2 regions of the Bacillus sp. JJ1127 genome follow, and region 2 is predicted to be linked to the other one. Evidence: riboswitches for the same ligand, from Rfam matches in the RefSeq annotation. Region 2 holds a riboswitch; the other holds the start of a gene.
The links. Region 2 has a riboswitch for thiamine pyrophosphate ahead of thiC (phosphomethylpyrimidine synthase ThiC). Riboswitches for the same ligand answer to the same signal wherever they lie in the genome.

Region 1 (4,105 bases), on a different contig from region 2:
ATAAATGCTACAAGCGATAATTCGCTAGTTAAGCCAACACCATGAATATCTTGAATGTGCATGAAATAATCTTTCGTTGTTGTACTAATTGTGCCGCTAATGTTTTTATTATTTGCTTTAAAGAATCGAAAAGCAGTGTCAATGCTTTCTTTTGCATCGCGATCCGAATTTAATCCTGTTCTTTCAAATTTACCACTGCCGTTTACAACTTCTGTTTCTAACTTATAAGTACCAATCATCCCTGTTTTCCCACGAGCAACAGTATAAATATGTCCAGATTTGTTTATCCCCTCTGGAATTAACGTTCCTCCCCCTTGTTCCGAAACAGATACAAACTCTTCATTCATCGTTTCATTATCAATGTAAGAAAAATTAACATCATAATGTTCCATTCCGCCAATTTTCTTTAATTGTTCTTTTACTCGTCTTCGTCCTACTAATGCATAGAAGCATTTCTTCCACATCATCTTTTGTATAATCGCCGTTTGGATATAACAGTTTAATCAAACCAAAAACAGTTTTCCGCACTGTGATAACATCACGTTGATTCAAGTTGTTTCCCAATCTAAAGAATTGATCAAGTGCATCCGAGAAAGAACGTTTACGCATTTCTCTTAAAAATTCAGCTAAATGATGGAGTTTGGAGAAATCTCTTTATAAATATGAGATTTCCCCGTTCCTCTTGGTCCAAGTTCACACAAGTTATAATTATTTTCTACAAGCGGCTCCATACCTGTAGAACGAATTAAAACATCAATCCATTCTTCTCAATTATTTCCTTATAAAATCTCTCAATAATTAAAATATCCATATCTTAATTATTATACAGCAAAAAACCCGCAACACCCCATCCATTACATGAAGGGTATTGCGGGTTCAGATATTTATATAAGCATTTTCTTTATGCGTTATAACGATTTCTTCTGCGTTCCATTCTTGTTTGGCCTTGTGTTGTTTCTGTTTTCTGATGTTGGTACTCTGTAGGCACCGTATGATACGTTGGAGCTCTTTCTTCACGATTTGGTTCATACGTACGTATTTCTTTTGATTTAGCAGATTTCCCGCCGAATTTTAACATCTTAACTTTTAATCTCGGCAAACTCGGAATACGAATCTTAAATGTAGGCTTAATTCGTTTCTTTTTTTGTTTGAATAGATTTGTTGTTCCTTGTTTTTCATTACTATTGTTACGATTTAGTGCGTATGCAAGCAATCCACCAAGTATAAAGCCTACTACTAGTATAAGTAGATACAATCGTTCTGTAGTCAGTAAGTTCATAATACGCCCAAGAACTGCTAATGATTGGATTTGTTTTATATCCCATAGTAAAGCTCCCCATAATGCAAGTAAACCTAAAGTAATTGCATATGTACGGAATCGGAACACGAATGGAATCAAAGCAATACATGCTGCAATTTTTGCATTTGCTAGTAACGAGCTAGTTGTTACGTATTGATTCCAAATTGCCATAAGGAGTGTGATAAATGCCGCATAAGCTAACCAACTACATATTCGTGAATGCATTCGTTTTGCATAGTAACTTCCGAAACTAGTGAAAAATAATAATCCCCCGATAAACAATGACAATTCTAAAGGGATTTGCTTCATAAAACCCGCAATTGGAAACAAGCAGCTGAGCAGCATTAACAGTACATCAAGTTTCTTCATAATTTCTCATCCCTTTCAATTTTTTAGCTTCTATATCGTAAAGCAAATGTTGTTGTTTTTCTAGCATTCCTCACTTCTAAATAATCACAATACAAAGGCATGTTTCATAGCTTAATACTACTATTCCTAAAAGACATCTTAATCCTGCTTACATCAAAAGTAAACAAAAAAACAAAACTATAATTGACAATAGATAACTACATTTGTATACAGAAATGACAAATCCCGCTATTTATGGATTAGCGGGATTTTCAAATTATCTTAAAGAATGATACCTCTTTTTATTCATATCTGATTATAACTATTCCGACTTATAGAGTTACATCTTCTGCTTTTTCATTCACTGGCCACTTTTCTAATGTATAAGCCATTTCCCAAAACGAGTATTCATATTGACTACTAATAACAAAGTGTTGTTTCATACGCTTACGATCGGCTTCTGTTACTGTCGCAGCAATCCTATCTAATCGTGCGATTTGTTCTTCCACTAAAGTACGGAACCAATCCGATCCATATGCTGCAATCCATTCTCGATAAATCGGTTCTTCAGGCTTACATTCTTTCAAGCGTTCACCAATTTCATAATAAAGCCAATAACATGGTAAAATTGCTGCAATAATGTCTCCTAAATGCCCTTCATAAGCAGCACGATACATGTGTGATGTGTACGCATAAGCAGTTGGCGCTGGAACAAAAGAAGCCTTTTCTTCTTCAGTGATTCCTAATTTTTTTGCAAAATTCTCATGCAGTGATAATTCAGCTTGATATGTATTTTGTGCATGATGCGCCATACGAGCTGTTGTTTCTAATTCAATAGCTTTTGCCGCTCCTAACGTTTGTACTCTAGCAAAATGACTTAAATAATATGAATCTTGTAATACATAATAGCGGAAACTAGATAAATCTAACGTTCCTTCCCCTAATTTTTTTACAAATGGATGCTGGAAACTTGCTTCCCAAATTGGATGAACTTCTTTACGTAATAGCTGTGAAAATGACATTTAAATCCCTCCGATGAATATGTATAAAATTTCTTATTAGTCAATTACTAACGATTCAACTACTTAGTCCAAATCTAAATGAAATTTCTCTTAATATAGGTACTCAGTATAGAAATGATCAATATAAAAACCACTTTCTTTAGACAAGTAAAAAAAGTGGTTTGGACATTATAAATATCATTTTCTGTCACTTCCACTTCCCTACGCTGGTATGAGCCAGATCAGGTCCCAAGGGTCTCAAAAGTACTCTTTGATCTCAGCCTATATAGGCACCCCTAGCGGATAGATAATAACTATGTAGTTTTGATATTCATCATAGCACAATTCAGAAAACAGTCAAATATATGAGTATAGAAGTATCAGTTATTTAGTCCTACTAATTTTTCAATCTGTTCCTTCACATTCAAATCACAAACACCGCCGTGATAACAAATCACTCTCTCAATATCAAATTCTAAAAATCTTCTAAGCGATTCTGTAGCTGTTTTCATATCTGGTGTTGTTCGCGGAACAGGCCCGTTTAAATTTCCACCAACATATACCATAGCGTCACCTGTGATTAATGTTTTATGCTTTTCACTATATAAACTAATATGTCCCGGCGTATGCCCTGGTGTATGAATGACTTCAATGCCTCCAACAAAGGGCAATCTTTGTCCATCTTTTAATATTTGATTTACTTTTGCTTTAGGAGGATTTTTATATAGGAATTGCATAACTTCTGGAAGTGCTTCCCACTGATCTTTACTCATTTTACTTGGATCTGTTTTCATTAAATGCAATTGCCCTTCAATATATGGCTTATCTAGTTCATGTGCATACACTTCAATAGATTGATCTGCTTTCTGTTGTATTTCAGGAAGACTTCCAATATGGTCTATATCTTGATGAGTTAAAATAATTGCTTTTAACTGTTCAAAGGGAACACCAACATCATTCATTGCATCATGAATTTGCTTTAATTGTCCTGGCATACCAGTATCGACTAATATAGCTGCTTTTTCATCCCAAAGTAATGTTGGATTTAATTCAAATCCTTGGATTTTCAATTCTAAAACTGACAGTCCATTTTCTATTTTCATGTTACATTTCCTCCTCGATACATAGATTAGTGAAGTTATTGCTCTTACTAAAATGTATCACGCTAGAGGAAAATACGTCAATTAACAAATAATTAATCATAACACAAAAATAATTATTTGTCAATATTTTTCGTTGTGATTCTCATTTTATTAAAAACTGATCTTCTTTTTTATCACATATCTTTTCGATACAAATTAATCAAATCTTTCAACGCCGCAGCAGCTGCCCCTCTTGGATTTGATGCACCTCCAATGGAAGTAACTTTACCCATCGTATCTGTATGGAAGGTGACTCCTTTTTCTGTTCCATTGACATTAGCAAGCGGATGACCTTGATTCAATTCGCATGGACC
Region 2 (12,858 bases):
CACATTTATTACTGGTGCAACGATGTGGATCTCCGGCCATGAATCCGCAATTGCTTTACATGAGCATTCTCCAGAAAAATTAGCGGCAGCGGAGGCATTATTTGATACGAAATCCCACGCTTCTCTAGCGATTGGTGGATTGGTGGATCCTGTAACCCATGAATTAAACTATGCCCTGGAAATTCCCAATATGCTCAGCTTACTAGTTGGATTAGACCCTAACACCGTTGTAACAGGGTTAAATGCATTTCCACAAGAAACATGGCCACCATTTTATACCCACACATTCTTTGATTTAATGGTCGGTACAGCCACATTTACCTTTGCTGTTGCAACAATTGCTCTTCTCTATTGGTACTTTATTTATCGAAAAAAAGGAGCAGAATTGCCGAAGTGGCTACTATGGGGAACTGCTGCATGTGGACCGATTATGATGTTCGGTATTGAATGCGGATGGATTTTCAGTTGTAGCGGTCGTCAACCTTGGACAATTTATGGAATGCAGCGCACAATCGATTCGGCCACACGCGCTGATTTTGTCGGACCTTTATTTGTAGTATTCGTCATTTTGTATATTGGACTAGGCGCTTTAACGATTTTCGTACTACGGACATTCTTTAGAAGACATCCATTACAAAATGATTTAAAGCAGCAAGGAGGAGATTCTCGTGCATGAAGCAAGTATTGCGATTATCATCTTATGGGCTCTTATCTTCGTATATAGCATGTTAGGCTCCATTGACTTCGGAGCTGGTTTTTGGGGCATGGTATACGCCAAGCTTCCAACACTTGCTGGAAAGCTTGCCAACCGTTACTTATCACCCACTTGGGAAGTCACTAATACGTTCCTTGTTTTTGTTGTTGTTGCATTTCTTGGTTTCTTTCCAAAAGCGACTTTCACCCTTGCAACGGTCATGTTCGTACCTGTGACATTAATTTTAGTTCTCGTCGCCATTCGTAGTACATTTATGGTGTTTGCCTATTCCGTACCAAAATATGAACATACCATGCGCGTTATTTCTGGTATTACTGGACTTTTAATTCCCGCCTTGCTAATTACGGTTTTACCCGTAACAGAAGGCGCCTATATTACGACTTCTGGAGGCAAAGAAGCTCTATTATACGGAAAGCTTCTTTCAAGCCCTGTAATTTATTGTTATATGTTATTCGGATTAACTTCTGAGCTATTCCTGTCCTCTCTTTTTTTAGCTGATTTTGCAAGAGAACAACGCTCAGAGGATACGTATCGTCTTTATAGACGTAATGCCATCATACTCGGTCCAGCAACACTCGTTACAGCAATTATCGCCCTTGTTGTTATGGACCCAGAAACGCACTGGCTCATGCAAGGATTAATTAAACAATTTCCTTGGTTTACAGTCTCCATTATTTTATTTGTCATCGGATACTCTTCCCTTTGGTGGACAAATAAAAAATACGATTCACTCGGCTGGCCGCGAATCGCTGTTTTAGCAGTTGTTGCACAATATGCATTTGCAAGCTACGCTTATGGCGTTGCACATCTACCATATATCATTTATCCAGATGTCACTGTATCTACAAGTTTTACAACGAAAGAAACTTTTTACGCCTTGCTTATTCTCTATGCGATTGGTATCGCAATCTTGCTTCCAGGCTTTATCTTCTTCTGGAATTTATTCTTAAAAGATCGAACGTTCTTAAAGGAGAAATAATAATAGCCCCCTCTGCTACCGTCTTAGCGAAGGGGGCTTCTATATTTAAGTTAAGTACATGTGATCAATGAAGTAAAGAGGTGTTCAAAATCGTATACTCTATTTATCGATATAAGTGACTACCAGCTTCTTTAAATTCTCTAGCTTTCTCCTCCATACCTTTTTCCATTGCTTCCGTTGTTTCTAAATCATTTTCTTTTGCATATTCACGAATATCGTGTGAAATTCTCATACTGCAGAACTTCGGACCACACATGGAACAGAAATGAGCTGTTTTTGCTCCTTCTGCTGGTAATGTTTCATCGTGGAAATCCATTGCACGTTCAGGATCTAAAGATAAGTTAAATTGATCGCGCCAACGGAATTCAAAGCGAGCTTTTGAAAGTGCATCATCACGTTGTTGCGCTGTTTTATGCCCTTTTGCAAGATCAGCTGCATGAGCTGCAATTTTATACGTAATAACTCCTTCGCGAACATCATCCTTGTTTGGTAATCCTAAATGCTCTTTCGGCGTTACATAGCAAAGCATTGCAGTACCAAACCAGCCGATCATTGCTGCACCAATTGCAGAGGTAATATGGTCATATCCTGGTGCGATATCTGTTGTTAAAGGTCCGAGTGTATAGAACGGTGCACCTTGGCAAATATCAATTTCTTTCTCCATATTCTCTTTAATTAAATGCATCGGTACATGTCCTGGTCCCTCAATCATTACTTGCACATCATGCTTCCAAGCAATTTTTGTTAACTCACCAAGTGTTTCAAGCTCAGAGAATTGTGCTTCATCATTTGCATCTGCAATCGAACCCGGACGTAATCCATCTCCAAGAGAGAAGGAAACATCGTATTGTTTCATAATTTCACAAATTTCTTCAAAGTGAGTATATAGGAAGTTTTCTTTATGATGGTATAAACACCACTGCGCCATAATCGAGCCGCCCCGTGAAACAATCCCTGTCATACGCTTTGCTGTCATTGGAATGTAACGAAGTAGTACACCAGCATGAATTGTAAAGTAATCCACGCCTTGCTCTGCTTGTTCAATTAACGTATCACGATATACTTCCCACGTTAAATCTTCAGCAATCCCATTTACCTTTTCTAACGCCTGATAAATTGGCACTGTTCCAACTGGTACAGGCGCGTTACGAATAATCCATTCACGCGTTGTATGAATATTTTTTCCCGTTGATAAATCCATAATAGTATCCGCACCCCAGCGTGTTGCCCAAGTCATCTTTTCTACTTCTTCCGCAATAGAAGAAGATACAGCAGAGTTTCCGATATTCGCATTAACTTTCACATGGAAATTGCGTCCAATAATCATCGGTTCTGCTTCTGGGTGGTTAATGTTTGCTGGCAAGATCGCGCGTCCTTCAGCAATCTCCTTACGAACAAATTCTGGTTCCATCCCTTCCCGAATCGCAACATACTCCATCTCAGACGTAATAATACCGTTACGTGCATAGTGCATTTGTGTTACATTTGCACCTTTCTTTGCCCTAAGCGGCTTGCGATCCATTTGCGGGAAGACTGGTGTATGCTGAGATGCTGCCTTCACACCATCATCTTCTGGTTTCATTTCGCGCCCTTCATACGCTTCCACATCCCCGCGCTCAACAATCCAAGCATGGCGCGGCGCTGGAATTCCTTTTTCTAGCTCAACTTTGTACGCATGATCTGTGTATGGACCGCTCGTATCATATACACGAATCGGTGGATTTGGTACACCGTTTGTTTCACTTTGCTCAATTTCACGCATTGGTACTTTCATACCTTCACGTAGTCCATCAACATAGACTTTCTTACTCCCTGGTAAACTCGACTTCAATTCAATTTGCTCAGCTGAAACAGATTGCTTCATAATTTGTGTTTCCTCCCCTTTATCATTTCAAGAAACCTTCTTTGCTCAGAACCGCGAGTCGGCTCCTAATTAGTTTCAAGTATCTTGATTTGCACTTCACCCAATCGTAATGATCGGTTCCGCTTTTCTTGTGACAAGGACGAGAACAAAACTTGTGGCCAGCGCATACCAAATAAAAAAGCCAGGTCCATAGTAAAACAAGGACCTGGCTCATAAAGACATTGTTATGTAAAGCCGTTAACTTCCCTACGCTGGTACGAGCCAGATCAGGTCCAAAGGGTTAAGAAGTTATCGCACTTCTCTCTCAGCCTAAGCATCACTTAAGCACCCCTAGTTTATCACTGATTTAATTTTCAATACTTTCCCATCATACACGATAATCAGAAAAATACAAATAAATGAATTGTATTTTTACATATCGTTTTTTGTCTGCTAGTCGATATGCCTTCTCGAACAGTTGATAAATTGAAACCTTAATCGGGGATGAATAGTCTCTCATGCCGTGCGTAACCATCGAGTTAGGGTTATGAAACAAGCCAGGTGCTTTCAGCACCTGGCTTGTTTGTGTTAAATTGATGACTATTGCTTACGGTATCATCCACGTTAAATAATAAGCTTGTACATATGTCATAATACCAACAATGGTTACAAAGAATAGACTATGCTTTAATGTAAATCGGAATAAGTCAGATTCTTTTCCAGCAAGTCCTACTGCTGCACACGCAATCGCAATCGATTGCGGAGAAATCATTTTACCCGTTACACCACCTGTTGTATTAGCCGCAACAAGCAATACTTCTTTTACACCAACTTGTTGCGCTGTAATTGCCTGTAGATTAGAGAATAATGCGTTTGCTGATGTATCCGATCCTGTTAGGAATACGCCTAGCCAGCCAAGGAATGGTGAGAAGAATGGGAATAATCCACCTGTTGCCGCCAATGCTAATGCTAGTGTCGATGATAAACCAGAATAGTTTGCAATAAATGCAAATCCTAATACAAGACCGATAGATAAAATCGGCATCTTTAATTCTTGTAAGGTTTCTTTAAACGTTTCAGCTGCTTGTTTTGCACTCATTTTCAACACAAATATTGAAATAATACAAGCAATTAAAATTGCTGTTCCAGTCGCCGATATAACATCCAACTTTAATATTGCTTCATAAGGCGTTGGTTTATTTACAATCGGTTCTGCCTTCATTACTAGATTGTGCAAACCTGGAATTTCAAACTTAAAGACAAGACTTTCTAGAGCCCCGCCTGGAGCAAATAAAGATTTAAAGAATTTCTGACTCCAAATAACTACCATAATCGTTAAAATGATAAATGGTGACCAAGCCTTTACGACTTTTCCCGCTGTTAATCTTGGCATAGATGCAGTCGTTGCTGCCACTTCAGCATTTTCTTGATTAGATTGGTAGATTTCTTTCGGTTGCCACACTTTCAGGAATAACGATAAACATACTAAGCTGACAAGCGCTGATGTAATATCCGGAAGCTCTGGCCCTAAAAATGTTGCTGTAATAAATTGTGTAATAGCAAAGGAACCGCCAGCTACAAATAATGCAGGCCACGTTTGTTTTACTCCTTTGAAGCCATCCATTAAAAATACGATAAAGAACGGAACAAACATTGATAAGAATGGTAATTGATGCCCAGCCATTTGCCCGATTTTATGCGGATCAATACCTGTTACTTGCCCCGCAACTGTAATCGGAATCCCCATCGCTCCAAATGCTACTGGTGCTGTATTAGCAATTAAGCAAAGCCCAGCCGCATATAAAGGATTTAAACCTAGACCCGCAAGAAGTGCAGCAGTAATTGCTACTGGTGCACCAAATCCTGCTGCCCCCTCCAGAAACGCTCCAAATGAGAAGCCAATTAAGATAACGAGTAGACGGTGATCATTCGTAATTGATAATACAGATGCACGAATTACGTCAAACTGTCCTGTTTTTACAGAAATTTTATATAAGAATACCGACATGATAATAATCCATGCAATTGGCCATAACCCGTATAAAAAACCATATCCAGTTGCTGCCATTGCCATTGTAAACGGCATTTTATATGCAAATATTGCAACTAAAATTGTTAATACCACTGTAATAAATCCTGCCACATGCCCCTTCATGCGAAAAACTGCTAAAGCCAAGAAAAAAAAGATAATTGGAATAAGTGCGACCGCTGCGGAAACCCAAATGTTACCGAACGGATCGTAAACTTGCGTCCATGTGTTCATTGTCCCTCTCCCTTTCTGTAATCCCCTGTTTTAAAATCCTCATAATCATATCAATAGACTATCCGGTCATCATACCTTTCAGTCTAAAATAAAAAACGTCCAAGGAAAACGTTTTCATATCACTATATTTATACTTTACCATATCATTTCCTTTTTGGGGATATTTTTTGAAAATTTTATTATTTTAAACCGAATTTCTGCTTATTTATCCATTTTCTATTTATGAATAATAAAATAACTTTTTTTAAACAAACGTTTGATTTATTTTCAGAAAAGCTATCACCACAACCTTCCTCTGCTTAAACAAACGTTTGATTAAACGTTGTAATCAACCTTGAAACACTAAAAGAGCACTCGCAATTCGCAAGTGCTTTATCTTCTTCGTCTTTTCTTTTTTCTTCGCATAATTCTTTTACGACGTGTATTCAATTGATCCGCTATAATATGAAGTGCGCTTGCAGCAATAACTCCCATTACAAATGTCACTAATGATACATCGTGCTCTTTTGCCATTTCTACTAGCTTTCCGTCTAATACTGTTTCATTTAATATGTATAGAAATGGAGAAAAGACTAGTAGCATATACAAGATACGAATAAGGTCACCTATTACAATCGTATGCGTTAAAAAAGAACGATGAGGCATCACACATTGATACGGATACCAAAAGATCCGAAGTAATCCCCATTTATTATAGGCATTACTATGAGTATCTAAATCCGGTGTTAAAAAAAACGTACCAATTAAAAATCCAATCCCAAAAGTTAATAGAAAATCAAAATTTGTTAGTCCATATGAAACAAGCATAAACAAAACAATCGGCAGGGAAAGTAAGTTTATTTTCGTATGTGTTTTTCCTGATGGCATAGTGCACTTCCTCGCTTATGTTCGTACTGTCAGTCTATGACAGTTCTCACCTATTGATCTAATTTTTGATCGATAAACGATGTATCTATATCCGAACCAAACCAATCCGCTAATTTCATCTGTGCTTTTTCCTTCACATCTTCATTTACATGCATAGATGCTTGCAATAATGCAGCCGTTAATGCGCCTAAATCATCCGTATAACCAATCCCAGCTATAAAATCTGGAATCGCATCAATTGGTGCAATAAAGTAAGCAAGCGCTCCGATGATTGTTGCCTTTACCCGTTTAGGAACATCTGGCCTTTGCAACACATAAAACAGTAATAAACTCGCATAAATAACCGACTGTCCTGCTTGTTTTGCTACATGTTTTACTTTCTTCCAAAACGCTTCGACTGAAAATTTCCGCTCCATATAAACAGCCCCCATACTTTTTTTCATTATCAAAAAAACAGATATATCTTCTAAAAAACTAGCTTCGTTATTTAAGAAAAAGTTCATCAAATATACACATAGCTTACCAATGGAATTTCATTTTAACAGATAACAAACAAAAGAACAAGCGTTCGTATATTTTCTATATAGATACAAGTTAAAAAACCGACATCCCCCCTTTTTTAGATGGACGAGAGCATCTGACCGTCAGGGCCTTTTCCTACCACATATAAGGATGAAAACAAAGGGAGAATACAAGTGCAGGTCATGTTTTATTCTGCATAGCAGCGACTTGTATATTGAAAAATTAAAATGGATTTATATAACCATGTTCCCTCATAATAATGGCTTCCTAGCGGATTACATCATACTTTCTACTTATATTTCTTAATATAAAATATTGAATTCTGCTTAACATTCCCCTTTATCTTTGTTATATTTTCTAGTTGACGAGCATATAAACCAATGTTAAAGTTTTCTCTGGCAGTAACAATTAAAAAATACAAAAAGATGTAAAATGTTATAGTGTTTCTCAGAACTGAATTTTGTTGTATAATACAGAGATGACGTTATACTTATGAACCAACAAAAGAAACCAAAAGGGTATGCATAGTTAAAGTCGTACATGGGTGAATATCAAAAACTCTACTCATTGCAAAGAAAACTATGTATTTTTTATTTTAGCATTTTTCGCTCCAAAATCGACCAAGCCTGATAGAGAAAGGGTGGAATGGATGAAGGAATCTTTAAAATCACAATTTCATAATGTACGTTTTACTCTGTTCGTTGCTTTGGCTGTATGGCTGAAAACTTACATTATTACACGTACGAGCTTTGATTTAAAACTTGAATCTTTCATGCAAGAATTTATCTTATTCATTAGTCCATTAGCGACATCATTACTGTTTGTGGGTCTTGCATTATTCGCAAAAGGGAAGAAACGGAACTATATAGCACTTGGAATTGATTGTGTTTTAACAATCATTCTTGTTGGTAACGTAATGTTCTATGGATTCTACAATGACTTCGTTACTTTACCAGTCCTTTTCCAAACATCCAACTTTGGACAGCTAGGATCCAGTGTAAAAGAACTACTTAACTACAAAATCATCGTTGCATTTGCCGATATTATTCTTTTCTTCGTGCTATTAAAGAAAAAGAAAGACTTCGCAAAAACGGAACGTGTATCACGTCCAATGCGTTCTTTATATTTCGTTTCAACTATTGCTATTTTCTTCGCAAACTTAGGTCTTGCAGAAACTGAGCGCCCAGAGCTATTAACTCGTTCATTTGACCGTGTTATGCTCGTAAAAAACTTAGGTTTATATACACACCAAGTATATGACCTTGGCTTGCAAGCAAAATCAAGTTCACAAAAAGCATTTGCTGATGGTAGCAAATTACAAGAAACAGAAAACTATGTAAAAACAAATCAAAGTAAACCGGATCCAAATATGTTTGGCGTTGCCAAAGGGAAAAACGTAATTGTCGTTTCTCTTGAATCACTACAAACATTCTTAATTGGTGCAACTGTAAATGGTCAAGAAGTTACACCATTCTTAAACCAATTTGCAAAAGAAAGTTATTACTTTAATAACTTCTTCCACCAAACTGGACAGGGAAAAACTTCAGATGCTGAATTCTTAGTAGATACATCGCTATACCCATTAGACCGTGGTGCTGTATTCTTTACACACGGTAACAATGAATATACAGCAACCCCAGAAATTCTGCGTCAGCAAGGATATTACACAGCTGTATTCCATGCAAACAACGCAACATTCTGGAACCGTAACATCGTGTACCCTGCACTTGGTTACGATCGTTACTTTAACGAATTAGATTATAAAATTACACCTGAAACAAAACTAGGGTGGGGTTTAAAAGATATTGAGTATTTTGATCAATCAGTGGATATGTTAAAAAATATTAAGAAACCGTTCTATACACGTTTCCTTACTTTAACAAACCATTATCCATTTGATTACGATGAGGGAACAAAGTTCATTGAACCTTATAACTCTGGTGATGGTGTATTTGACCGTTACGTAGTAACAGCTCGTTATTTAGACGAAGCGTTAAAACACTTTATTGAACGTCTAAAAGCAGAAGGTCTTTACGATAACTCTGTTATCGTATTCTACGGTGACCACTATGGTATTTCTGAAAATCATAACCGTGCAATGGCACAGTTCTTAGGCAAAGAAGAAATTACAACATTTGATCATATGAACTTACAAAAAACACCAATGTTTATTCATGTTCCAGGTCAAAAAGAAGGTAAAACAATTTCAAAACCAACGGGTGAAATTGATATTAAACCTACAATTCTAAACTTACTTGGTGTTGATTCAAGCAATGACATTCACTTCGGTCATGATGTATTCTCACCAGATTATAAATCATTCGTTGTTCTTCGCGATGGAAGCTTTGTAACAGAACAATATATGTACACAAATAATACATTCTATAATCGCGAAACAGGCGAGGTCGTACAAGTACCAAAAGATGAAGCTCAAGCAATGATTGACCGTGCACAAAATGAACTGCACATGTCTGATAAACTCATTGAGGGAGATTTACTTCGCTTCTCTGACAGCAACAAAATCAAGACTGGCGAAGTAAAAACCGTTATTAAAGAAGACAAAAAGGGCGCCGAGTAATCCCGGCGTCTTTTTTTCATCCTCATTCATCATCTCTTTCCTAAACATAGTATTTGGAACTATATACTAAGATGTTAAAATTACATAATCTTCACTAAATATTTACATAAAATTTATGAAACATCTTTATAATTGAATTTATAAGCAAAGTCGCATATATTCCCCGTCTCTCATTTCAAACTTTATGAAAAGTTTCCTTTGGGGAATGTTAGGAACTTTTGTTAACAATTTTCTAGTGTTACTGGAAGTAACACGAATTGTCTTTAAAGGACGTTCTGATTTGTCATCCATCAAGCCTTTAACAAGACAATGTCCCTATGAAACATAGCTATCCTCCTTATGCAACATTCATGCTGAATGTTGCTTTTTTTATCGTAAAAAGCAGGATTCTTATTGCTCATTTTCGAATTTGTATATGCAAAATACAATAAAAAAATTTTCACCTTCACTGATGGCCCTTATTCATCTGATCCTTACAGGCTAGCCCCTTTTTATTTCCAGCACATTTTTTGCTACCTACAAATAGCATCATGAAAAGAATTTACATAACAACAACCAAAAGGATTTTTTACTTTAGTAAGTGATATAGTAGCACCCTTACTTTGATCACGACTCACTATTCAAACGATTAAGAAAGGATGGGACGTAAATTGACATACGAAAGATTTGTATTATGGAATGATACTGTTATTGATACAAATAAAAAACAAACGTACATACAGTTAGAAGAACGGGGATTACAATTTGGTGATGGCGTCTATGAAGTCATTCGTATCTATAAAGGAAACCTGCACTTATTAGATCCACATTTAACAAGATTATATCGCTCAATGGACGAAATCGAATTAACACTTCCATTCTCCAAAGCTGAACTCATTACATTACTCTACAAATTACTCGAAAATAATAACTTTCATGAAGACGGAACAGTCTACTTACAAGTATCTCGTGGGGTCCAAGCTCGTGCACATGCATTTTCTTTTGATGTAGCCCCAACAATCTATGCCTATATATCAAAAAAAGAACGACCTGCCCTATGGATTGAATATGGGATACGCGCTATATCAGAACCTGATGCACGCTGGCTTCGCTGTGATATTAAATCACTAAATTTATTACCTAATGTATTAGCTTATACAAAAGCAGAACGTAAAGGTTGTAAAGAAGCACTTCTCGTTCGTAATGGCATCGTCACAGAAGGGAGCCACTCTAATTTCTTTCTTGTAAAAAGCGGTACTCTTTATACGCATCCCGCCAATCATTTAATCTTAAACGGGATTATCCGTCAGTATATTCTATCTTTAGCCAATAAACTACAAATCCCTGTGCAAGAAGAACTATTTAGTATTCGTGATGTTTATAATGCAGACGAGTGCTTTTTTACAGGAACAACCGTGGAGATTTTACCTATGACACATCTTGATGGAATTGCTATTTTGAACGGTCAAGTTGGTCCAACCACAAAATTACTACAAAAATCATTTGTACAAAGTTTTTCGGTTTCTGACATCTCATTATCTTAAATGCGTATAGTTTCACTCTAATCATTTTTCAATATATGGATTTCTAGTGAAAATCAAGGTGGTAATTCACACCTTGATTTTGTTTTGTAACCTTTTTGTCATATTCGGATTCCCTTATAAGACTTGACAGTAATCGACATGCCTTTTAGAATTTTTAACAGTTGGTAAATATTTCATCACTATATTACAGACAGAAAGGAATCGACAAACATGAAAAAATATCTTGCTGGTCTTGCGGCAGTGTCTGTAGCAGGAGGCGCAGCCCCGACACTTGATAACGTTCAAGCTGCACCTGAACAAAATGCACAAAAGCCTGCTGCACAAGCTATTCAAGCCGCATCACAAAACAATTCAAATTACAAAGTGACTGCTGACGTATTGCTCGTTCGCGCAGGGTCTAGTACTTCTCACGATATCATCTCTCGTGTTTACGAAGGACAAGCACTAAACGTGATTGGAGAAGAAAATGGTTGGTTCAAAATTAACCATAATGGTCAAACTGGTTATGTTAATGGCGAATTTGTGTCAAAAAATGGCGCTGCAAAAACAAGCGTAAGTGCAGGTGGAAACAACAAAGTTACTGCTGATGTATTACGTGTTCGCACAAGCCCAAATAATTCCAGTTCCATTGTAGGACGTGTATATGAAGGACAAGCATTAAACGTAATTGGCCAAGAAAATGGTTGGCTTAAAATTAACCATAATGGTCAAACTGGTTACGTAAGTAGCGAATTTGTATCCGGTGCTTCTTCAAACGCTAGCTCTACAAATAATAACAACAATAACAACACAGCTGTACAACCAGCAAGTGGAAACTATACAGTCAATGTATCTTCCCTTCGTGTTCGTACAGGTCCTAGCACTTCTCATACAACTTTAGGCTCCGTTCCTAAAGGACAAGTTGTACAGGTTGTAGGAGAAGTTCAAGATTGGTTTAAAATTAACTATGCAGGACAAGCTGCTTATATTAGCAAGGACTATGTAACAAAAGGTGGCTCCGGCGAAAATACCATTCAAGGTAACAAAGAAGAGCCAAAATATCAAAGTGGGAATGTAACTGTTCAAACTGGCGGTACTTATGTTGTTAACGCAACATCTCTTCGCGTTCGTACAGGTCCAGCTACATACCAAAGTGTTATCGGTGGCGTATTAAATGGTCAAACATTAAACGTTACCGGTGTTGAAAATGGTTGGTTTAAAGTTAACCATCAAGGACAAACTGGTTATGTAAGTAGCGAATTTGTAAAGTTCGTTAAAGGCGGCACAGATGCACCTTCACAGCCAAAACAACCTGAGCAAGAACAACAACCACAAGGATCCGTTGGTGAATACTACATTAATGCATCTGCATTAAATGTACGTAGTGGCGAAGGTACAAATTACAGAATCATCGGTGCCCTTCCTCAAGGTCAAAAGGTGCAAGTAATTTCTGAAAATTCCGGATGGAGTAAAGTTAACTACAACGGTCAAACTGGCTATATCGGAACTCGCTTCCTATCAAAAACACCAGTTAGTGGCGCTGTAGATAATAAACCTAACAAACCATCTAACGTAACAGATAACAATAA

Region 1: it holds a riboswitch for thiamine pyrophosphate, as region 2 does, so the genes downstream of both, tenA (thiaminase II) here and thiC (phosphomethylpyrimidine synthase ThiC) in region 2, are expected to answer to the same signal.

Annotation. Positions count from the first base shown of each region.
Region 1 covers NZ_JBALQK010000211.1:6,616-10,720, forward strand. The annotation lists partial or broken gene V7183_RS19340 (BREX system Lon protease-like protein BrxL) at 1-767, opposite strand, end outside; gene V7183_RS19345 (DUF3959 family protein) at 902-1,669, opposite strand; gene tenA (thiaminase II) at 1,981-2,670, opposite strand; TPP riboswitch at 2,852-2,957, opposite strand; gene V7183_RS19355 (MBL fold metallo-hydrolase) at 3,030-3,752, opposite strand; gene V7183_RS19360 (homoserine dehydrogenase) at 3,926-4,105, opposite strand, start outside.
Region 2 covers NZ_JBALQK010000131.1:763-13,620, reverse strand. The annotation lists gene V7183_RS13500 (cytochrome ubiquinol oxidase subunit I) at 1-676, shown strand, start outside; gene V7183_RS13495 (cytochrome d ubiquinol oxidase subunit II) at 669-1,694, shown strand; gene thiC (phosphomethylpyrimidine synthase ThiC) at 1,798-3,558, opposite strand; TPP riboswitch at 3,785-3,900, opposite strand; gene V7183_RS13485 (lactate permease LctP family transporter) at 4,145-5,800, opposite strand; gene V7183_RS13480 (metal-binding protein) at 6,173-6,667, opposite strand; gene V7183_RS13475 (YkvA family protein) at 6,718-7,083, opposite strand; gene V7183_RS13470 (LTA synthase family protein) at 7,839-9,767, shown strand; gene V7183_RS13465 (D-amino-acid transaminase) at 10,406-11,290, shown strand; gene V7183_RS13460 (C40 family peptidase) at 11,501-12,858, shown strand, end outside.